DNA from 2 places in the Bacillus cereus group sp. BfR-BA-01383 genome. Region 1 is predicted to be linked to the other one. Evidence: predicted binding sites of a transcription regulator. Region 1 holds the regulator's gene; the other holds the start of a gene.

Region 1 (12,193 bases):
GATAAATTAGGTACCGTGTATTGAACAGTACTGAAATGAGAAAGGGGGATTGTCCTTGAACGTTCAGTTTAAAAAAGGTGTGTTAGAACTGTGTGTATTGGCACTTGTAAAACGTAAGGATTGTTACGGTTATGAACTTGTTCAGCAAATCTCAAATAAATTTTTAATATCGGAAGGATCAGTATATCCTTTGTTACGTCGTTTAACGAAAGAAGGATATTTTCAAACGTATTTAAAAGAATCTACGGAGGGGCCACCTCGTAAATATTATCGACTAACTGAGCAAGGGGAGACGCAACTGCATTTGTTAGTAACAGAATGGCGTGATTTTGCGAAAGGGGTACAAGAAATTATTGAAGGGGTGAATTGGGATGAATAAAGAACAGTTCCTTAAGGAATTATCGAATCAGCTTAGAAAGTTATCGGAAGAAGAGAGGACAGATATTTTATTTGATTATGAAGAGCATTTTCAATTCGGGGTAGAAGAGGGAAAAACTGAATCGGAAATAATAAAAGGGCTAGGTTCTCCGAAAGCAATTGCGAAAGACTTACTTGCGATGTATCGATTTGATGAGATGAAAAAAGATCCATCGACTTCAAATGTGACAAGAGCTGTTATGGCAGCGATTGGACTTAGTTTGTTTAATTTTATTATTGTGTTAGGCCCGTTAGTTGCAATTATCGCTTTTATATTTTCCTTTTGGGTCGGTGGTATTGCTAGTGTAGTGACACCGTTTTTCGTTATTGTAAAAGTATTTATGGGCACTTTTATATGGTTAGATCTTTTCGTTAGTATGACGTTTGTTGGAGTGGGTTTGTTGTTATGTATTATAGCTTATTATAGTACGAAGTGGTTTAAAAGGTTATGCGTACGTTATGTAATATGGAACTTCAAAATGATAAAAGGGGAGTAGATGATGAAAAAAATATTGTTAGTAGCTATCGCTTGTATCATTGTTGGAGTAATAGGGATTTCACAAACATATAAAAAAGCAGTAGCAAATGTAGAGGAAGGAAACAAGGAAGAGGTTATTAAAAATGAAGCATTAAAAAACGTAGAAGTCGATTTGAATGCTGGAGATGTTATTATCCAAAAATCCCCGGATTCCTCTTTTTATGTAAAGCAAACAGGAGATATACGGAAACAGGAGATTCGTATTGCTGAAGATGGTGACAGATTAAAAATTATAGGGGGAAGAGAAAAGGGTGTTTCGTTTGATTTTTCCTTTTACAATTTCGGATTTCAAACACCTACATTGACTATATTAGTACCTGAACGTTTTTATGAAGAGATAAAAGTAAATTCATCCGCTGGACAAATCGAAATAAGTGATGTGAAAAGTGACCGTGTAAGTGTTGAGACACTTGCTGGAGAAGTAGATTTGAAACATGTAACGGCTAAGAGTGTGGAGGGAACTACAAAAGCTGGTGAGGTGAACTTTAAAAAGGTAATAGGGAAAGTAACAGCGAAAACGGCTAGCGGGGATGTATATATTATGGATCATGATCCTAAGTATGATGTAGAGGCAAGTTCAACCGCTGGAGATATAGATATTACTTTATTGGAAAAACCGCAAGATGCAGTTATTAGTGGGCAAAGCGCTGCCGGAGATGTAACGATTTTTAATGAAGAAAATAAAAATATAACAACTGGTAATGGGAGTAAAAAGATTAGCGGTAAAACAGCTGCTGGAGATGTGACGATTGAAACTCGTTAATAAGAAATAGAATACAAGGAAATCTATCAAAATACAAAAAAGAAGATAATTACCTTATATAAATGAGATAATTATCTTCTTTTATTATTTTTAATGTAAATCACGATATACGCCAATTACTTTTCCGATAACTGACACTTGCTTTAGAATGATAGGTTCTAATGAAGAGTTTTCCGGTTGTAGGCGGAAATGGTCTTTTTCTTTATAGAAGCGTTTAACAGTTGCTTCGTTATCTTCTGTTAAAGCAACTACAATTTCACCGTTGTATGCAGACTGTTGTTGACGAACTACGACTAAATCACCATCAAAGATACCAGCCTCAATCATACTATCTCCAGAAATACGTAACATAAACACTTGATCTGATCCAGAAACGATACTAGCTGGAAGTGGGAAGTGCTCCTCTACGCTTTCGACCGCTGTAATCGGTAATCCAGCAGTAACTTTTCCGATGATTGGAACTTGAATAACAGATTGTGTTTCTGTATCGATTCGGTCTACACCTAAAATTTCAATCGCTCGTGGTTTCGTTGGATCACGTCGAATATATCCTTTTTCTTCTAGTCGTGATAAATGTCCGTGCACTGTAGAACTAGAAGCGAGGCCGACTGCTTGACCGATTTCACGTACGGAAGGTGGATATCCTTTTTCTTGTACTTTTAGCTTAATAAAGTCGAGAATGTCTTGCTGGCGTTTCGTTAACTTTTCCATGTTTTCTAACACCTCGTTTTCTTTCATTTTTCTTATTAATAAGTATAACATGTGAAAAAACATTCTACAAACATAAGTTCGAACAAAAGGCGGATTTATGTTACACTAGAGGTAAAATATAGTGAGAAAGAGGGGTTCAAAATGAATGCAATTATTTATGCACGTGTGAGTACAACAAAAGAAGCGCAGGAAACATCATTATTACGTCAAAAAGATGAATTATTGCATTTAGCTGAGCGCTATCAAATGAATGTTATAAAGGTGATTGAAGAGCAAGCTAGTGGATATACAATTGAACGTGACGGTATATTAGAAGTGTTGGATACGATTCGAGACGAACAAATTGATGTGCTACTTATACAAGATGAAACGCGCCTTGGTAGGGGGAATGCGAAGATTGCATTAATGCACTGTTTACATAAAGAGGGAATAAATGTGTATACACATACTCATAATGGTGAATTACAGCTTTCAGATTCTGATTCGATGGTGTTAGATATAATTGGGATTGTGGAAGAGTATCAAAGAAAGATTCATAACTTGAAAATTAAACGTGGCATGCAACGCGCAGTAGAAAAGGGCTATCGTCCAGAAAATAATTTAAAGAACCGTCATTTAAGCGTAGGCCGAGAGAAAAAAGAGGTGCCAATTGAGGAAATTGTGCGCTTACGCAAAAGTGAACTTACTTTCGAAGAAATTGCGGCAACGCTTCGTGGATTTGGTCATAATGTTTCAAAGGCGACTGTACACCGTAGATATGTAGAGTATACAAAGCAATTGCTTGATAAAGAAGAGTAACTATTGTATGATAATAATCAGTTTTGATTAGAAGGGGGATTCGAGATGATTAATCACGAACTCGTTGAACGCATTAACTTCTTAGCGAAAAAAGCAAAAGCTGAAGGTTTAACTGAAGAAGAACAACGTGAGCGTCAATCGCTACGTGAACAATATTTAAAAGGATTTCGTCAAAATATGTTAAACGAACTTAAAGGAATTAAAGTCGTTAACGAAGAAGGTACAGATGTTACACCGACGAAATTAAAAGCTTTAAAAAAGCAAGATAATGCAAAATTAAATTAAAAGATGGGCGAAGCCCATCTTTTTTATTTATTAAATTCGTTATTTAATAACTTTCCAGTTGTTATTGACTGTTGCTTCTATCTTTTTGTGCTTCAATACATAGTTAGCGATAAGTTCAGACATATCTGTTGGTATGTCTCTTACTACCGGCTTATTTTGAAACATAAAGAAATTCCCTCCGCCGCTTGCGCGATAATTATTCATAACAACGTCATATTCTTCCTCCATATGAAGAGAAGTACCTTTATACTGTAAAGATTCTACTCTTTCACCAATTGGTTTTGAAATGTTCAATACGTACGAAATCCCTTCCCACATATCATAATTATAGTGTGCAGGCTTTGGTTCTATATATGCAGGGTTAACGATTATATTTCCATCTTCATTTAATATGAAATAGGTAGCAGAGAGTTCGAGAGCATCTTTTATATCTGCTCCAGTCACTCGAATAACTTTTAATGTATTTGGATAAATGTAATTAGAAACGATATCCCGCATTGTTACATGTTTTGGAAAACCTGGAGATGCATTATGAAACAAACTTGTACAAGAAATTGAAACGTTAGCTATATCCATTTGAATTGTATTTATAAACTCAATAAAAGGATGGTCTTGCAAACGAGTTTGCATAACATCTGAAATTTGCATGCCCCCATGAATGATTCCGATAGGTTGATCAAGCCATTTTTGTGTATTCTCTTCATAACCAGATACTAAGGAAAGAACAGCTGGATCTGCCTCAATTCCTTGCACCGTCAACAACTCTGAATAACTTTCTTTTTTTACACACGTCTGTTCCATTTTTTCGAAGGTTACGGTTATTTTTCCAACGGAGTGTCCATTACATCCAGTCTGTAAAACTGTTACACCATTATCCGTTGTTTGAGCAATTTCTCGGTGTTGGTGGCCTGTTAGTAAAATATCTATCCCTTCAATTTCATGACACATTGCATATCCTTGATTTTCACCTGTTAAAACTTCAGTAGGTTCTCCAGTTTGTAAATCACGTTCAAATCCCCCGTGATAGGATACGACTAGTAAATCTGGTTTCTCATGTTCACGGATGTAAGAAACCCACTTTTTTGTTGTTTCTAATGCATCTTCAAATCGTAAATCTTTAATGTGATGGGGTTGTTCCCAATTTGGGATGTAATGTGTTGTTACCCCTAAAATAGCAATTTTTATATTTGATTCAATATGTTTTATTTTATATGGTTTCCCGAAATAAGGTTCTTTTCTGTTTTTATCTAAAATGTTTGCTGATAGGTACGGGATATTTGCAGTGGAAATAGCATTATTTAGTACATCCATTCCATAATTAAATTCATGATTACCAATAACTGCAGCATCGTAACGTAAATAGTTGACTAATAAGGACATTGGATTTTTCTTATCTTTTTCGTATGTAGCGTAGTGATAAGTAAATGGTGTTCCTTGTATGAAATCACCGTTATCAATTAAAAGAACGTTTGTATTTTGGAAACGTTCTTTTTTTATAAGAGTAGAAATTTTAGCTAAACCAATTTCTGCTTGCGAGTTATCTTGGTAGTGAATTGGATAAACAGTACCATGTATATCACTCGTTAATAGGATGTTTAAAGTTACAATTTGATTTGGATTCAACATCATTCACCTTTTCTATTGTTATCTTCCAATTAATCATATCAAATATATGAAGAGAATTTTAATGCGAGTGTATAGAATGTGTAAAGATTCTGTAAATAGACAATTATTAGTAAAAATGTGTGATATATTTCTTCATGTTTATGGAAGGTTATTTTATGACAATAAAAAATGGAGGCATTAAAATGTTGAAAAAAGTTTTTGCAATGAGCACAACAGTTGTACTAGCAGCGGGATTATTAAGTGGCTGTGGAACGAAGGAATCAAGTGCAAGTAAAAATGAAGATACGAAAAAAGGATATGTACCAAAGACGTTAAATGTTCAATTTGTTCCTTCTCAAAATGCAGATACGTTAGAAGCTAAGGCAAAACCATTGGAAAAGTTATTAAGTGATAAATTAAACATTCCGGTAAAAGTTAGTATTTCAACGAATTACAATACAATTGTAGAAGCAATGGCATCTAAGCAAGTAGATGTAGGTTTCTTACCTCCAACAGCGTATGTGTTAGCGCATGAGAAAAAGGCTGCAAATGTAATTTTACAGGCACAACGTTTTGGGGTAGAGGATGAAACAGGAGCTCCGACAAAAGATTTAGTGGATTTTTATAAATCTGAGTTTGTTGTTAAGAAAGATTCTAATATTAATAGTGTGAAAGATTTAAAAGGTAAAAAAATTGGTTATCAAGATGTAACATCATCAGCGGGGTATGTATGGCCTGCGGCTGTACTGTTAAAAGAGGGAATTGATCCGTTAAAAGATGTGAAACCTGTTACATTAAAAGGTCACGATCAGGCCCTTATTGCTCTTTTAAATGGTGATGTAGATGCAGCTGTAGTATTCCAAGATGCTCGTAATATTGTAAAAAAAGATTATCCGAATATATTTGATCAAACGAAAATAGTGAAATTCACGGAGAAAATTCCAAATGATACGATTTCTGTACGCTCTGATTTAGATGCAGAGTGGAGTAAGAAATTGCAAGATGCTTTTATCGAAATTGGGAAGAATGAGGAAGGGCGCAAAATCATTAAAGAAGTATACTCGCATGAAGGATATGTTAAATCTGATGATAGTAAATTTGATATCGTTCGTGAATATGGAAAGAAAGTAAAAACGCAATAATACATATGGAAATGGCGACTAACTGGAACGTGAGTGATTTCAGTTAGTTTGCCGTTTTTCAGTTGTTGAGAATACATAGAAGGTAGGTAATAGGTTTGATAGAGTTTCGAAATGTTTCCAAAGTGTATCCAAATGGTACAAAAGGATTGAATAATATAAACTTGAAAATTCGAAAAGGTGAGTTTGTTGTCATGGTCGGGCTATCTGGGGCTGGAAAATCTACACTTCTCAGATCCGTAAATCGCCTTCATGAGATTACAGAAGGAGAAATCATTATTGAAGATGAGTCTATTACTGTTGCAAAAGGAAAAGGATTACGACGCATGCGCCGAGATATTGGAATGATTTTTCAAAGCTTTAACCTTGTGAAGCGATCAACGGTACTAAAGAATGTATTAGCTGGTCGGGTTGGCTATCATTCGACATTGCGTACAACGCTAGGTATGTTTCCGAAAGAAGATTTGGAGCTTGCATTTCAGGCGTTGAAAAGAGTGAATATTTTAGAAAAGGCATATGCACGGGCTGATGAATTATCAGGAGGGCAACAGCAACGTGTATCGATAGCGAGAGCATTGGCGCAAGAAGCGAAAATCATATTGGCTGATGAACCTGTTGCATCGTTAGATCCCCTCACAACAAAGCAAGTAATGGATGATTTGAAAAAAATTAATGAAGATTTTGGAATTACGACAATTGTAAACTTACATTCTATTGATTTAGCTAGACAATATGCTACACGCATTATTGGGTTACATGCGGGGGAAATTGTTTTTGATGGTTTAGTAGAAGAGGCAACGGATGAAAAATTTGCTGAAATTTATGGGAATGTAGCTCAAAAAAGCGAATTATTAGAGGTGGCAGCTAAATGAATGACGTGACGATATATTCGAAATCGATACCGAAGCCACCGAGTAAATTGAAACATATGTTAACGGTTATTCTCGTTATTGTACTGTTGTGGGGCAGTAGTGTGCAGGTGGATGCATCATTTTCAAAACTAGTAGCTGGTTTTCCAAATATGATGGATTTATTGAAGGAAATGGTGCCGCCAGATTGGAGTTATTTTCAAGTTATTACAACAGCAATGTTAGATACAATCCGTATGGCGATTATTGGGACGACTTTAGGAGCGATTTTAGCCGTTCCACTTGCACTATTTGCCGCAAGTAATGTGTTTACTAGCGCATTTTTGTACAGTCCAGCTCGATTGATTTTAAATTTTATACGAACGATACCAGATTTATTATTAGCGGCTATTTTTGTAGCGATTTTTGGGATAGGACCATTACCAGGTATTTTGGCTCTTACATTTTTTTCGGTTGGACTCGTAGCGAAATTATTGTATGAGTCTATTGAATCAATTGACCCAGGTCCATTAGAAGCGATGACAGCTGTAGGAGCGAATAAGGTGCAATGGATTGTTTATGGGGTAATTCCGCAAGTAAAAGCGCACTTTGTCTCCTATGTACTCTATACATTTGAGGTGAATGTACGTGCAGCAGCTGTTCTAGGTTTAGTAGGAGCAGGTGGCATTGGGTTGTATTATGATCGTACACTTGGATTTTTACAATACCAACAAACGGCTTCTATTATTATTTATACACTTGTTGTTGTATTGCTAATTGATTATATAAGTACATTGTTGCGGGAGAAATTATAATGAGTAAAACGACGATAATCGTGCAAAAACCGAAGAAACCAAGTGTATATCGCTGGTTTATTTTTATAGCACTTACAGTTATCTATGTATGGGCCTTTTCAGGAGTACCACTAGAGGGAATAAAGGATACAGCAGGTGAAATTACAAAAGCAATTATGACAGGGGTATTGAACCCTGATTGGTCGTATGTCTCTTTGCCAGATGGTGAAGATTTATTACATGGTTTAATTGATACGTTAGCAATTGCGATATTAGGTACATTTATCTCTGCCTTTTTATCTGTACCATTTGCATTTTGGGCAGCAACAAATATGAGTACAGGAAAATTGACTTCTGGAACAGGAAAATTTGTACTAAGTTTTGTCCGTACATTTCCTGAATTAGTTATGGCTCTTTTATTTATAAAAGCTGTTGGTCCAGGATCTTTTGCAGGAGTACTAGCTTTAGGGTTACATTCTATTGGAATGCTAGGGAAACTATATTCGGAAGGAATTGAAAATATAGATAAGGGACCGACAGAAGCGTTGATAGCAACAGGAGCGAATCGTTTTCAAATACTGTGGCATGCAGTATTACCACAAGTATTACCAGATTTTTTGTCATATACGTTATATAGGTTTGAAATTAATGTACGCTCCGCTTCAATTTTAGGAGTTATTGGAGCAGGCGGAATTGGTACACCCTTAATTTTTGCACTAAGTTCACGAAATTGGTCGCGTGTGGGAATTATTTTATTAGGCATCATTTTCATGGTAATTATAATTGACTTTATTTCAAGTTCGATTCGGAAGAAACTCGTATAAATTATTTTAGAAGCACCCATAGAAGGTGCTTCTTTTATATAATAAGAGTAATTAATATGTAAATCATTGAATAACAGGGAGGGGGAGGGATACCTTGGCTTTACAGCATGAATTTGTATTTGTTTCATATGAAAAAAAGGTTTGGATCTTAAAGGTGTGAATTGGATTGAAGATTGTTTTTTGTATAAAGAAGAGGCCACGATAGATGAGTGTGTTGTATTAAGTGATGAAATCATCGTATAGCTATTAGATTTTATCCATTGGATTCCAGTCTATCATCCAGCAAAAAGAGCAGAAGGATTTGGAATTCATTATTATGGTATTACAAAAATTGAACACAAAGGGCAGTGGTAGCAGAACAGTTATTTGGTTTGTTAGTTAGTATGTTTTCTCTAGCGCCAGAAACAATTGAACTGACGGGACGGTTTCAATGGGAAAATGATAATAATACTGATGGGGAATATGAGAGATATGTAATTAATCGAGATAAATTATGCCGGGAATTAGAATTTTTTATTCGATTGCTTCGAAGAGTGAAAAAAGGGGAAGGATATATTTTGCATTATGGAATTTGAAAATGATGAATAAATATGCAGATAATTCTCTTTCTTTCTAAAATAAAAATAATAAAAAAGTATGTCATATTGAATGCCCATACATTCCCGAAATCATTGGTTTTTTTATGGGGAATCAAAAAAACATCAACATATTTGTCGATACATGTTGTATAATCTTGCGTGGGAAGCTATCATATAAATGTATAAAACGTTTACTAACATACGCGAAGGGAAGAATAGCATGTCACATTCAATCGAACAACTTTCTATCAACACGATTCGCACATTATCCATTGATGCGATTGAAAAAGCAAACTCTGGTCACCCAGGAATGCCAATGGGTGCAGCACCAATGGCTTATACATTATGGACTCAATTTATGAAACACAATCCAAATAACCCAACGTGGTTTAACCGCGATCGTTTCGTATTATCTGCAGGTCATGGTTCAATGTTATTATACAGCCTACTTCACCTATCTGGTTATGATGTAACAATGGATGACTTAAAGAACTTCCGTCAATGGGGAAGCAAAACTCCAGGACATCCTGAGTACGGTCATACAGCAGGTGTAGACGCAACTACTGGTCCACTTGGACAAGGTATTGCAACTGCTGTAGGTATGGCAATGGCTGAAAGACATTTAGCGGCTAAATACAACCGTGATGCGTATAATGTAGTAAATCATCATACATACGCTATTTGTGGTGATGGAGATTTAATGGAAGGCGTTTCTGCTGAAGCATCTTCATTAGCTGCTCATTTACAATTAGGTCGTCTTGTTGTGCTTTACGATTCAAACGATATTTCATTAGATGGCGATTTAAATCGTTCATTCTCTGAAAGCGTAGAAGATCGTTACAAAGCATACGGATGGCAAGTAATCCGTGTTGAGGATGGAAACGATATCGCAGCAATCGCAAAAGCAATTGAAGAGGCGAAAGCTGACGAAAAACGCCCAACGCTAATTGAAGTAAGAACGACAATTGGTTTCGGTTCTCCAAACAAATCAGGAAAATCAGCTTCACACGGTTCTCCACTTGGTGTAGACGAAACAAAATTAACGAAAGAAGCATACGCTTGGACTGCTGAACAAGACTTCCATGTAGCAGAAGAAGTATATGACAACTTCCGTAAAACAGTACAAGATGTTGGTGAAACGACGCAAGCTGCGTGGAACACAATGTTAGGTGAATATGCACAAGCATATCCAGAATTAGCAAATGAACTGCAAGCAGCAATGAACGGTCAACTTCCAGAAGGTTGGGAGCAAAACTTACCAACTTATGAATTAGGATCTAAAGCAGCAACACGTAATTCTTCTGGTGCTGTAATTAATGCAATTGCAGAGTCTGTACCATCATTCTTCGGTGGATCTGCTGACCTTGCTGGTTCTAACAAAACATATATGAATAACGAACAAGACTTTACAAGAGATGATTACAGCGGTAAAAACATTTGGTACGGTGTACGTGAGTTCGCAATGGGTGCAGCAATGAACGGTATCGCACTTCATGGCGGTTTAAAAACTTACGGTGGTACGTTCTTCGTATTCTCTGACTACTTACGTCCAGCAATTCGTCTTGCAGCATTAATGCAATTGCCAGTAACGTATGTATTCACACACGACAGCATTGCTGTTGGTGAAGATGGTCCAACACATGAACCAGTTGAGCAATTAGCAGCGCTTCGTGCAATGCCAAACGTTTCTGTTATTCGTCCAGCTGACGGTAACGAATCTGTTGCAGCTTGGAGATTAGCTCTAGAATCTACAAAAACACCAACTGCACTAGTATTAACTCGTCAAGATCTTCCAACATTAGAAGGTGCAAAAGACGATACGTATGAAAAAGTAGCAAAAGGTGCGTATGTAGTTTCTGCAAGCAAGAAAGAAACTGCTGATGTAATCCTAATTGCAACTGGATCTGAAGTAAGCTTAGCAATTGAAGCGCAAAAAGCTCTAGCAGCAGACGGCGTTGATGCAGCTGTTGTTAGTATGCCATCTATGGATCGCTTTGAAGCTCAAACTGCTGAGTACAAAGAATCTGTATTACCAAAAGCAGTAACGAAACGTTTCGCAATTGAAATGGGTGCTACAATCGGATGGCACCGTTACGTAGGTCTTGATGGAGATGTATTAGGTATCGATACATTCGGTGCTTCTGCTCCTGGTGAGAAAATTATGGAAGAGTATGGATTTACTGTAGAGAACGTTGTTCGTAAAGTAAAAGAAATGCTTTAATGATTTTAGAAAAATCTCTCCAGCATGGGGAGATTTTTCTATGTAATTGAGTTTTTTCGACAGAAAAAGTTTTTTCTCTCTCCGCAGTCAGACAATCATTGCAAATTTTCTTTTATATAATGTAGGGAAAAGGTTGTCCAGATCGGGAGGGGAAGAATGAAAACGTATGAATTGTATTTAATTCAAGAGGATATTGCGAAAGCTTACTTTGGTCGTGAATATTTGTTTTTTGATTTATTTGCTCGATTTTCAGAATCTGGGCCTCTTTCGGAGAAAAAAGTGTTATATAAACAAATGATGTATATAACGATGCCATTACAAGTAATGAAAATTCATCATAAATTAGAACAAGCTTTGCGCGTTCTTGGTAAATATGATAGAACGCATCATACACATACACTGTATACAGGATCTGAATACGGCGAAATAATGGTGAAACCACACTATATTCGCATGAATACCTCTGGAAATGTATCCATGGAAACAACTTTCTTTGAGGTGTTAAGAAAGTGTGAATTAACATTTTTAGCTATGGATTATGAAAACAAAAAGTACGGTTGGTTAAATCCTCTCAAACAAGTACGAACATATGTGTAAAAAATGTCGAATTGTATCTTGTCTTATTGAAAAGGTTTTAGTACACTGTAAGGTAGACAACATGAAGGAGGAAAA
Region 2 (12,193 bases), on a different contig from region 1:
GCTCCGTCTTCTGGCTCAATTGTGTAATCGTATGCTGCCATTTTACCGCCCCAGTTATCAACTTTTGCTTTTGTTCCTTCAATTGGATATGGTGCTCCAAGGTTCCAGCGATGTGACCAAATTGCGTCATCACCTAGTCTACCACCGCCTCCATCTTGCCCAACTCCAGCGTGAATGACCATTAAATGATCAATAAGACCATCTGGTTCGTTTTTATTGCCATCTCCATTATTGTCATATTGATCGTATTGGTCAAATTCAGATAAATCAATACCACTTTCTACAGCTGCATTTAATGCCTCTTTTACAAAATCACGAGGTCCTTTTGGTCCTTTATTATCATGACCGCCATCGCCAGCATCTGCACCATAATCCGCTGCTTTACCAGGAACTGTCAACCACTTTGTCACTGTCCCATCGACTGAATAGCTGCCACCAGATTGCTCTTCATAATATTGTTTAAATGTTGGGATTTTTGAACCATCAAAGAGTGTAAACGGCTCATCACCAAATAGCATTTTTTGATAATGTTCTGGATTAAAATCATTTGAATACATATAACCTGGTACTTGATCAATATTGTTATGCTTAAAGTCATCAAACTCTACTAGCAATACAAGAACTTTATCTTTACGAACATCACCGTTATATTGTTTTTGCTTCGCTGAAGTAGTTGGTACTTTGCCGTTTAATCCCCCTTTAACCGGCTCTTGTCCAGCTACCGGGCCACTAACAGGTTGATGTGCTTTTTCTTTCTCATCTGCTTTTGCATCTTTAACTTTTTTCAAAAAGTCAGCAGCTTCTCTTGTAACACTGTCCCCCGCTGCTGGTTCTTTTCCAGCATTTTCGCCTTTTTTCTTCTCTACGTATTTTTCAACAGCTTTTAATGTGTCTTCTTTCGACGTAGATTCACTAATTACACCGCGTTTCTTGAGCGCATCTGCTAAACGCTCCTCTTGAATTAAATTTTCATCAATTGGACTTAAAGTTCCTGCATTAGACGGCGTTGCCGCATAAACAGATTGTCCCCCATACCCAAATGTGCAACTAAGCACAGCTGCCGCCGCAAGCGTAGACAGCACTTTAAAAGGCTTTTTCTTCATCCCTATTCCTCCCCAATATTAAATACAGTACAACGTTTATATAATAATGAAAATTCAGATAATTAACAAGATATTGTCTGAATTTGTAATATTTTTGAAAAAATCCATCGTTTTAGATTAGCATACATTATGATTCATCGATATTTTCAGGAAATATCAATTTTTGGTTTACGACAGGCACATTCAAAGAAATCCAATTCATATGCTCATTTTTATTTCGACCTTCAGTTTCAGGTAATAGCAGCTGGCTTAAAAACATAAAAAGATCATCCACTATAATAGCGGATGATCTTTCACTTAATTACAACACTTCAATATACCCTTCTGTTCCATGTACCCGAATTCGTTGCCCATCTTTTATTAATTTCGTAGCGTTCTCCACTCCAACGACTGCTGGCAAGCCATATTCACGTGCGATAACCGCTCCGTGTGTCATAAGTCCGCCGACTTCTGTTACTAAACCTTTTATCGATACAAACAATGGTGTCCAGCCAGGGTCCGTAAATGCCGTAACTAATATATCTCCATCTTCTAAATTCGCATCTTCCATATTTAAAATAACACGTGCTCTTCCCTCAATGACTCCAGAAGAAACAGGCAAACCTACAATTGCTTCTGCAGGAAGATTTTCTCGTTTGTACTTACCTGTAATGATTTCTCCATCAGACGTGATAACACGCGGAGGCGTTAGTTTTTCATATAATTTATAATCATTTTTTTGTTTATGAATAACCTTGTAATCCAGTGTATTCGTACGGACGACTTCGTGAAGTTCTTCAAAAGTTAGGTAGTATATATCTTCTATTTCACGAATAATGCTGTTTTGCACCAGTCGCTCAGCTTCTTTCAGTAGTGCCTGCTTATATATAAAATAGCGATTAATCATGCCGTATTTCGGGTATTCACGATAACCGATGAAATTTCGGATGTTACTGATCATTCGCTTCGTTTCTTCTACTTTTTGTTTACCATCCGGCAAGTGCTGCAATCGATCTACTAACTCTTCTTCTTTTTTCAAAGCTTCCTGCAATCCTTCTTCAAATTTCCGCTTACTAGCACCATATTCAAAGTCTCTTATATTATTTAAAATCATTGGGATAATAGAAGCTGGCTTTTCACTCCAGCGCGTTTTCGTAATATCAATTTCTCCGCTGCATCTCATTCCGTATTTATTCAGAAAATCGTAAATCGCATCTCGAGATTTTTCTCCGCCTTCAAACGTAACTAATTCATCTAAAAAGCTATTATCTTTTACATATTGTAAATATTCAATGACCTCTGGATAAGGGCGGATCACATCTGCAACGTCCATTAATGCTAGCCCCATTTCTGAAGTAATATTGTTTTGTACAGATTGAGAAAGCGTGTCTGCTGCATTTTTTTCACCTAGCCATTGCTCCATCTTTTCATTAATCCATGATGAAGCATCCATACCTGCCATAATGACAGCCATACTTTGCGGGTCAAATAATACTTTCCTTAATTGCTTTATGTCTTCCAAAATAAAATCAACTACATCCAACCCTGATTTCGTTTGCATATTTTGTTTTAACTCTTCAATCGACGCTTCACTATTCTTGATTAAATCCATAACGATTGCCGGGTCGTTTTCAATTTGTGGTTGCGCCGATGTAGATGGCTTGCTGTTACCGGTACTATCCTCTGGTAACAGTTTTATAAAATCGTCTCGCTCTATGACCGTCATTAATGCATCTTTACTAAGCGGCTCCGATTTTCCTATTGTATTTAACAACATTTCTCGACCAGTAGGCGAAGCCAATCTTTGTGCAACATCAACAAACAGCCTTCCTCCCGCCATAAACCTCGGACCAAAAGATGTTAACTGAAATAATGACATCCCTAATGGTTTCAAAGGATCCGTCATCATTTGTTGATGACCAACCGATACATACACATGATTTTCTTGATCGTTTGCTTCTGGAATTGGATATAGAGTCGTAATTGGCCTACTTTGGACAATATAAAATGTCCCCTCAACTAAGCACCATTCGATATCTTGTGGACAACCAAAATAAGCTTCAATTTGTCTTCCGATACGTGCTAGTTGTAATATTTGTTGGTTAGTAAGGGTTTGAACAGTTTGCTCATTAGGGGCAATTTGCTTTGTCTCTGTTCCGCCTTCTTTCCGCCCATATATAGCTATTTTTTTAGTCGCGATCATCTTATCGACGATTTCGCCCTCTTTTACTTTATAATTATCGGCAGAGACGAGTCCTGATACTAGCGCCTCACCAAGTCCAAAACTGGCATCAATCGATAACACCTTTCTGTTAGAAGTGATTGGATCAGCAGTAAATAAAATTCCCGATGTCTCCGGGAATACCATCCGTTGCACGACAACACTTATAGAAACTTGTTTATGATCAAAGCCGTTTTGCATGCGGTATATAACCGCTCGATCTGTAAATAAAGAAGCCCAACATTTTTTAATATGCTGCAAAATTGCTTCTCTTCCAATCACATTTAAATACGTATCTTGTTGACCTGCAAACGAGGCATGTGGTAAATCTTCAGCAGTAGCACTAGAACGTACTGCATAGGCATGCTCATCGCCAAAACGTGAGAGATAATGAGTAACTGCTTTCTCAACATCCGAAGAAATATCTACTTCCATAATGACTTCTCTAATCTTCCTGCTAATTTCACTAACTTGAGCTCGGTCTTCAATTTTCAACTTTGTTAGCTGCTGCAACAAAGTTTGGAATGTTTCATTTTGTTCGATGGCCTTTTCATACCCTACCGTTGTAACACAAAATCCTTCTGGCACTTGTATCCCTTGTATGTTTGATAACGCCCCTAAATTCAATCCTTTTCCGCCAACGAGCGAAAGCTGCACCTTTTCTATTTCCTGAAAATCGAGAACGAAAGAACTCATGTAACATCTCTCCTTATTTTGCATGTGTTCTTGATTGTAGCAGTAGTAAATGAGAAGAAACAGTCTATTTTGAACGTTATTTACGTGGTATAATTAAGTTAGGAAGAGATCATCACTTCTATTCCCCCTCTCTAATTCACTTCAATCACATCAACAAACTTAAAAATCCGTTCATTACAAAAAGCATCTGTACAAGTAACCGTCTCATTTATTGGATTTATATCAACTACTGTTATGTAATTTTTATATAAATAGCCATCTTTATAATATGTAAGTAAAACCTCTTCCTCACCTAAATATGAAGTTAATAGCTTATTTTCAATCATTTCTTTTGCATCTTGCGTTAAGATTGGACGCGGGATTTTTGTTTGTTCCTGTATCATTTCTTTAATAACTGCAAATTGCTCTGGCATACTAGCAAACGGTTGCCACTTTACCATCCCTCTTCCTTTTGGCATGTTAGCATTTTTCACGATTTGTGCCCTCCTAATAATGTGTTTCTATATCTTGCTGTTGCGACGCTTGTGTAGGAAATCCCTCGTAAAATACTGTTCTTACCAAACCGTGTTCGAATTTCATCCATAACTTTCGTTAATCTCACTTCTTTTTCTCTTTGTATAATGTTATCGAAAAGTGAAACTTGCTCTTCCCCTTCATTTATTAAATTAGTTAGCGAAATACTTATCGATCGAATCGGTTCTCCTTTATACCGCTCGTATAAAAAATATGTACAAACATTATAAATATCCATCGTTAAATTTGTTGCTCTGTTTAACGTATGTGCCTTTTTTATTCCCCCGCCATATTCCTTACTATATCCAACTGAAAAGTGGATCGTTTGTGCGTATTTCTTTTCTCTTCTCAACCTATAACAAACCTCTTCTATATGTTCTAATAAAATAACTCTGAACTCTTCTACCGAATAATCACGTAATAATATTTGGGTTTTTGTTATAGATATTGTCGCTGGAACATATTTTTCTGCTATTCTGCTAAAATCAATCCCGTTACTATGTAAATGTAATTCCTCTCCTATTACACCGAAAGATTTCTTTAAATGTTTCAAAGGATACTGCGCTAACTCCCCTATTGTATGTATACCTTTTCGGTTCAATTTCATTTCAGTTTTATACGATATACCCCAAAATTTACTGAGCGGTCTAATGCTCCATAACTTCTCGGGTATATCGTCATACGTCCACTGCGCAATTCCATCCCTATTCTTTTTCGCTTCAACATCCATCGCTACTTTACTCAATAATAAGTTCGGACCAATGCCAACTGTACTGTCAATCCGCGTACGTTCATATATTTCTCGCTTGAACTTTAATGCGAACTCGCGCGGATTATTTGCAAACAAATGAATACTTGCAGTCATATCCATGAAAAATTCATCGATACTATATTGATGAAAATCTTCGGGCGCGACATACTGCAAAGCTAAACCAGTTATGAAAGTTGAACACTTCATATACGTATGCATAATTGGATTCACAATAATAATATCTGGTCGCTTCGGTATTTCGTACAATCTTGCCATCTTCCTGATCCCTAACGCTTTTAATGGCGGTGTTGCTGCTAACACAATTGATCCGCTCTGATTCACATCTCCTACAACGGCCAATTTTGTATAACGTGGATCCAGTCCTTTTTTAATACATGATACGCTCGCATAAAAGCTACGAAGATCTACACATAGAATAATACGATTAGGTAAAAGAAAATAATCATACAAGGTAATCACTCCTAATAAAAGAACGTTTGTTCTCATTATATACGAACTCTTGTTCTTTTTAAAGGGATTTCCATGAAAATTTTGGTTAAAATAACCTTAAAATTCTTTTTAAGAAAATCTTAAGAAAATCTCCCTTTATTCATAAGAATTTTTTTCTATACTGAAACATGTAAATGAACAAAAGGAGAAATAATCATGAAGAAATTTGTAATTTGCATAATAGGAATAGGCCTCCCTATATACTTACTACCTTTCATATTACGCGGGGATTTAGACAGATTTAATCCGATTGCTGAAGAAAAAAATGTATACGCCGTTGCGAAGGGATATGGCGTTCCAGATTACCATCATAAAGGAAGAGCTATGTACTCACTAAAAGGTGTTGATGAATTAAGGAATGAGAAAGAATATACAGTAGGAACGAACACTCCTAATGATTTTATAAGAAAAACTTACTTGAAAATTCATGTGAAAGGTAAGTATGTCTATTCTTACGACGTTATTTCTGAAAAGGACATTCCGGAGAAAATAAGAGGACAATTGGAAATAGTAGATAACTAAAAGAGCCTACTCGTATGAGCTGGCTCTTTTAGTTTGTTTTATAATGTTACTTTTCCCATAGGCTAAAGATTCTATTACCCATTTTCATATTTTTTGAATCAATAGGTGGAATCTCTCCGTCTATTTATCAGATCGGGTGCTTAATCTGTTCCCCAAACCGATAATTGATATAAACTTTTCTTCTGTATAAAGCATATTCTTATTGGTCGATTTAATATCCATAAAAAGTCCCTCCAATAAATTTCTTAATGGAAGGATTCATCTAAGATAGTTAATTTCACCGGTGGTTAGCTCAACTTAATGACTACGGGATCTGTCCCCATTTAGTGATGAAACCCATTATCACATTTCGTATCATGTGGCATAGGCCCGTCCAGGGAATCCAGAAAGGCAACGGCCTGTTTGAGGTTCATCAAAAATAAATGCGCGAGATCCATTGATAATCCATTTCGAACCACAACGCGCATAATCGTCACCTCTTCCATATCTGGAGGCAATGGGTAAGCGGGTACTTGCCAGCCGAACACACGCAATTGTCGAGATAAATCATAAAGATTCCAGTTTAATGTGTAACCATCTTTCAGTCGCCAAGCGAAAACCGGAATATCCGAACCATCGGACAAAAGTTCGAACGGTTCCATCTTCTGAATCGCCTTACTAAGAAAAAGAGCGACTTTCTGAGAAGCCCTCTGGACATCATAGTACCCACTTTTCCCCAAACGTAGGTAATTGTAATATTGCAGGAGCACTTGTGCGCCAGGACGAGAGAAATTCAGAGCAAAAGTCGGCATGTTTCCGCCCAAATAGGAGACGCGGAAGATTAGATCCTCAGGGAGATCTTCAGCTTCCCGCCAAATTATCCAACCCAATCCAGGGTAGACTAATCCATATTTATGTCCGGATACATTGATGGACTTCACCCTCGGTAATTGAAAATCCCAGACTAAATCTGGTTGAAGAAACGGTGCTATAAATCCCCCCGAAGCCGCATCCACATGCATGGGAATGTCGAGACCCGTCCTCTCCTGTAAATCGTCCAACGCTTTCGCAATGGCGGCAACCGGTTCGTAAAGTCCGGTATAAGTCTCACCGAGAATCGGTACTACACCAATCGTATTTTCATCCACGACAGCGAGGACCCCCTGAGGATCCAATTGGGGATGCTCTGGGCTAACCTTCACATAGCGTGGTTCAACCTCCCAATAGTTCGCGAACTTTTCCCAAACGACTTGAACAGCAGAACTAAACACAATATTGGGACGATCCACCGGTTTCCCTTCGCTTTTGCGTGCGTTTTGCCAGCGTCTCTTTAACGCAAGCCCCCCGAGCATACATGCTTCCGACGATCCAGTTGTTGAAACACCCATAGTTGTAATGGGGGTGGGCGAATGCCAGAGGTTGGCTAAAATGCGGACACACCGCTCCTCAATTTCAGCTGTCTGTGGATATTCATCCTTGTCAATCATGTTCTTGTCGAATGATTTGGCATATAATTGCTCTGCGGCAGGCTCCATCCATGTGCCAACGAATGTTGCAAGATTCAAGCGGGCATTGCCATCAAGAGCAATTTCATCATGGACGATTTGATACGCTGTTTCTGGTAACATGCCTTTATCAGGCATGTGAAAGCGCGGAACGACTGCTTCTCCTTCGCGGGCAAACAGAGGATTTATGGAAAATTCGTGAGGCAGCTCCATTTGCATGTGACGCGGTACATATTGTGGATTATCTGGTATGATCTCTTTTTCTTCGTATGCATCGTTTTGAACTTCTACTTTTCGATCCTGTGGCATACAAGTCCCCCTTAATTAATTGTTTAACGAACATATTATTTACAAAAAAGCATTTGTTAAACCAAGGGGACAATTCTAATAAAAGGTGCTGCCACCAATGGAATAAGAAATGATTATTTCTTCCCTTTCCATAGCTTTATTGCACCATATGTCCCCTTTAGGCTGGGAACATAGTAATTTTTTAGGAGAATACCATTTTTATTCGGAGAAAGTGATATCATTAGATTCTTTAAGGCCACTAAAGCTTTCTTAACGTTGTTAAAAACGAGGTAATCGTCAGGAAAATGAGCTTAGCGTTGTAAATCCCAAAATAAAAACCCCCATTTCTCTGTATTAAAATTGAGAAATAGAGGGTTAATCACTTAACAATATTGCCCGATTGTTGGGGGTTTTTATTTAAAACAAATAACTGATTAATAATCCTGCTGATAATAAGAAACCAAAAATCGTATTTGTCATCGCTGTTGATTTCATTGCGATGCGCATATATCCAGGTTCCTTTACTCCTTTTTGGAAACCTTGAATTGCAGAGATTGGCTTTTTCAAACCTAGGAACATAATTAATGCCCAAGGGCTTATATAACCCATCAATACAATCACAACGATCCATAAATAAGCAATAAAAAAGGCTACAGCTAGTGTTACCACTGCTTTCTCTCTCCCAAGGAGGATAGCTAACGTCTTTCTTCCACCTTTAATATCTTCATCGATATCTCGGATGTTATTCGACATGTTGATTGCACCTACTAAAATCCCAATTGGAATGGAAATCAATACACTTTCAATCGTTAAAGTATTCGTTTGAATAAAGAAAGCAATGAGTACAAAACATGTCCCCATTAACAAGCCAGAAACTAATTCTCCAAATGGGGTGTACGCAATTGGTAATGGACCACCTGTATATAAATAGCCAACCGCCATCCCAATTAAACCAATGACTACTAACCACCAGCTACTATTCATACAAATATAAATGCCAATAAATGCTGCTACGACATACAATAAAAGCGCAACTGTTAAAACGTTTTTTGGCTTTAATCCATGACGGACAATTCCACCACCAATTCCAACAGAATCAGCAGTATCTAACCCACGTTTGAAGTCATAATACTCGTTAAATAAATTCGTTGCTATTTGCAATGCTAAACATGCACTCATCATCGCAATAAATAAAAGCCAATGAATCTCGGCAACATAAAGTGATGCCACAGTCCCTAATATTACAGGAGAAAACGTCGCCGTTAATGTATGCGGGCGCGTCATCTTCCATATTAATTTAGCGGAACTAATTTCTTTTTCATTCCCCATAACTCTGTTCAATCTCCCTACATTTTAAGTATAAATTACTAGCAGTATCTTTCTATCTATTTCCTGCTTCGCATCTATTATATCAAAAAAACGAATTGGCATAGTTATCGTTCTGAAAACAAATAGTATAAACGTTACAGGTAAAAATACTGCCCCACACTTAATGAAAGTATAAATTATCACAATATTCCTTGCACTTTAACTTACTTTACAACAGAATCCTTTTTCCATTTATATAAAACTATTTCATGATAAACAGGATCAAATAATGGGTTTGAATGAAAGACGGCTTCCTTTTCAACTTGTCCTTCTATATGAATTCCTTGTTTTTGAAATCCTTCAATAAGATGATTGGTAACATATATATTATCATTTTTATGATATTTTTTATCTTGTAAAAAATATGAATATGTGTAAAACCGTTTATGTTCATACGGCACTTGTAAATATTCCATAACCCTCGTCTCTTCCCAAGTGTATACAATAAACGGCTCTTGTTTCTCCTCCAAATATGACGCGAGTTGATATGTTGCTGGTACCTCCACTTGTTGTTCTTTCATGAGCGGTATACTCACCATAAGTTGACTCGTTGCAAATAAAAGCAAGATAATACCACGATTGTTTTTTAACCATGAAATAGCAAGTACGCATAGTAACATCGCTACAATCGGATAAGAGTGACGAGGTTTATCAATATTTTGTCCAAATAAATTCCAAAGAAAATAGAAAATTCCAAGAGCAATCAAAACCTTTGGATAGCAACGTATGTTTTTCCATTGTAAAACAAACAGGAACAAAAAGAACAAAAAGAAAGCTACCAAATAATAAGAGTGGATACCTATTCCTGCAAAGATGATGTTTTCAGAAAGCAAACGATAGAGGCGTGAAATAAGTGGTTCACTCGTATCTGTAACTGCTCCACCCCATTCGGTAAAATGTCCTTCTACAAATCCAAAAGAAATTTCCCACAACCCCGTGATTCCACCAATGTTCCAAATAAGAGCACTGACCCAAACTAGTTGCGAAAGGACAGCTGTACAAAATAAGATTATAAATCGCCATTTTTCTTCATGCCATTGTTGCCATAATAACAAAATAAGTGCAATTCCAAACGGTGCATACGATAACCTTATACCCATTAATAGCGCAAAGAAGAGGATTGGCCAGAATTGAGCTCGAAAACACTTTGTACGAAAGGCACGTTCTATACTCCATATATACCACCATACAATTGCTAATGCTGCACCTTCTGACATAGGCTGCGTTACTAAAATAGAGAAATACCCGCTCGTTTGTAAGACAGCTACAACAATAAGAGCGCTCGTTTTACTTACATAATAACGTGCAATCCAATACATCGGAAAAGCTGCGCCGAGTGCCATGATGGCATTAAAAACCCCTAACGATTGCACAGGATTTTCTATAAAAATATGCGTTATCATTCCCCCTAAAATAAAAAAAGGATACCCTGGGAAATGGGGCTGCATCGCCAATATGTCATATTGCTTTAATGCAAGTGTAAAATCGACTTCGTCCCACGTTGCTGCAAACGGACTTGCGTAGAAAAAACGAATACAAATCACACTAATAACAAGGATAACTGCCCATATACGTAGTACTTGTTTCATCTCATTTCCTTTCTGCAAAAAAAGTACAAGGAAAACACCTTGTACTTTAACTAACTGACTTATTTTCTTCCATTATTTCTTTCTTTTTTTTAACCGGCTTTTTAAAGACAATTAACATATACAACACAACAAAATATCCGATATACACAAGTACTTCTTCAATAGATGGCATCGAGGAATATCCTAAAAATGCTTTTAAGAAAATACCGATATCACCAGAAAGAAGTGGTGCAGTACCATGATCGCGGAGATAATGATCATAATCAATAGGATGCTCTGGTAATAGCCATGTAATATCATATACGTGTGGCATTACGCTGCCAAGTATCTTTAAATCTTGAAGCATAGAAACGCCTTGTACAAGAAGTCCTGCTGCAATTAATACGATAAATCCACCTGTTACTTTAAAGAATACTTTGAGTGAAATACGCATCGTTCCTTTAAAGAATAAGAAGCTAACAACTGCTGCAACGAGTAGACCAGATATTGCTCCCCAGCCTTTCATCGCTTCTCCAATATTTCCACCGGTAATAGCTGCGAAGAAGAATACAGTTTCTACACCTTCTCGAAGTACAACAAGAAAAGAATGCACGACCATTCCAATTATATTCCCAGCCGTAATATACTGATTCATTTTATTTTCCACATTGGCTGTCATATTCTTACTATGTTCTGCCATCCAAAATACCATTTGTGTAAGTAAAATGGCTGAAACGAAAATAATGGATATTTTTAAATACATTTCGCTACCCATAGCAGCAAAACCAGTAAATACAACTTGAAAGACTAGGGCGACAATATAACTTGCTACAACCGCAAGCCCTGCTCCTAGCCAAACATATTTCACATACTGTTTACTATCTGTGCGCTTTAAGTACGTTGTAATAATCCCAACGATAAGCAACGCTTCTAATACTTCACGAAATGTAATAAGAAATGCCTGAAGTTGCATTGCTCTTCCCCCTCACCCTTACTTGCGTTTTCTTACAGCGTATACAATGACCCCAACAAGTATAAGTACAATAATTACGATTGGAGCCCAGTTTTTCAGGCTGCTTAAATCTGTCCACTCTGTTTTTTCCGTTTTATCAGAAGCTGCTTTATCTTCTTGACTATTTGCACTAAAGTGTCCAACTTTAAAGTCTTTAATTTTAAACTCTTTTTGTAAC

What was found. The regulator LexA, encoded in region 1, represses DNA repair genes until DNA is damaged. The targets are predictions, from matches to a motif close to CGAACATATGTTCG.
Positions count from the first base shown of each region.
Region 2: MR065_RS06610 (Y-family DNA polymerase) is a predicted target of LexA. The motif match lies at 5,777-5,790, and genes of this name have one in related genera.

Region 1 is NZ_JAKUFP010000002.1:306,365-318,557, reverse strand. It holds gene MR065_RS03835 (PadR family transcriptional regulator) at 56-379, shown strand; gene MR065_RS03830 (DUF1700 domain-containing protein) at 372-914, shown strand; gene MR065_RS03825 (DUF4097 family beta strand repeat-containing protein) at 915-1,718, shown strand; gene lexA (transcriptional repressor LexA) at 1,809-2,429, opposite strand; gene MR065_RS03815 (YneB family resolvase-like protein) at 2,571-3,227, shown strand; gene MR065_RS03810 (DUF896 domain-containing protein) at 3,273-3,512, shown strand; gene MR065_RS03805 (bifunctional metallophosphatase/5'-nucleotidase) at 3,552-5,135, opposite strand; gene MR065_RS03800 (phosphate/phosphite/phosphonate ABC transporter substrate-binding protein) at 5,321-6,259, shown strand; gene phnC (phosphonate ABC transporter ATP-binding protein) at 6,355-7,128, shown strand; gene phnE (phosphonate ABC transporter, permease protein PhnE) at 7,125-7,919, shown strand; gene phnE (phosphonate ABC transporter, permease protein PhnE) at 7,919-8,722, shown strand; partial or broken gene MR065_RS27560 (coproporphyrinogen III oxidase) at 8,817-9,297, shown strand; gene tkt (transketolase) at 9,521-11,521, shown strand; gene sirA (sporulation inhibitor of replication protein SirA) at 11,678-12,118, shown strand.
Region 2 is NZ_JAKUFP010000004.1:209,344-221,536, forward strand. It holds gene MR065_RS06595 (immune inhibitor A domain-containing protein) at 1-1,103, opposite strand, end outside; gene ppsA (phosphoenolpyruvate synthase) at 1,405-3,999, opposite strand; gene MR065_RS06605 (YolD-like family protein) at 4,131-4,472, opposite strand; gene MR065_RS06610 (Y-family DNA polymerase) at 4,469-5,734, opposite strand; gene MR065_RS06615 (YxeA family protein) at 5,930-6,295, shown strand; gene MR065_RS06620 (glutamate decarboxylase) at 6,619-8,088, opposite strand; gene menA (1,4-dihydroxy-2-naphthoate polyprenyltransferase) at 8,485-9,396, opposite strand; gene MR065_RS06630 (hypothetical protein) at 9,600-11,024, opposite strand; gene MR065_RS06635 (FTR1 family iron permease) at 11,071-11,976, opposite strand; gene MR065_RS06640 (hypothetical protein) at 11,995-12,193, opposite strand, start outside.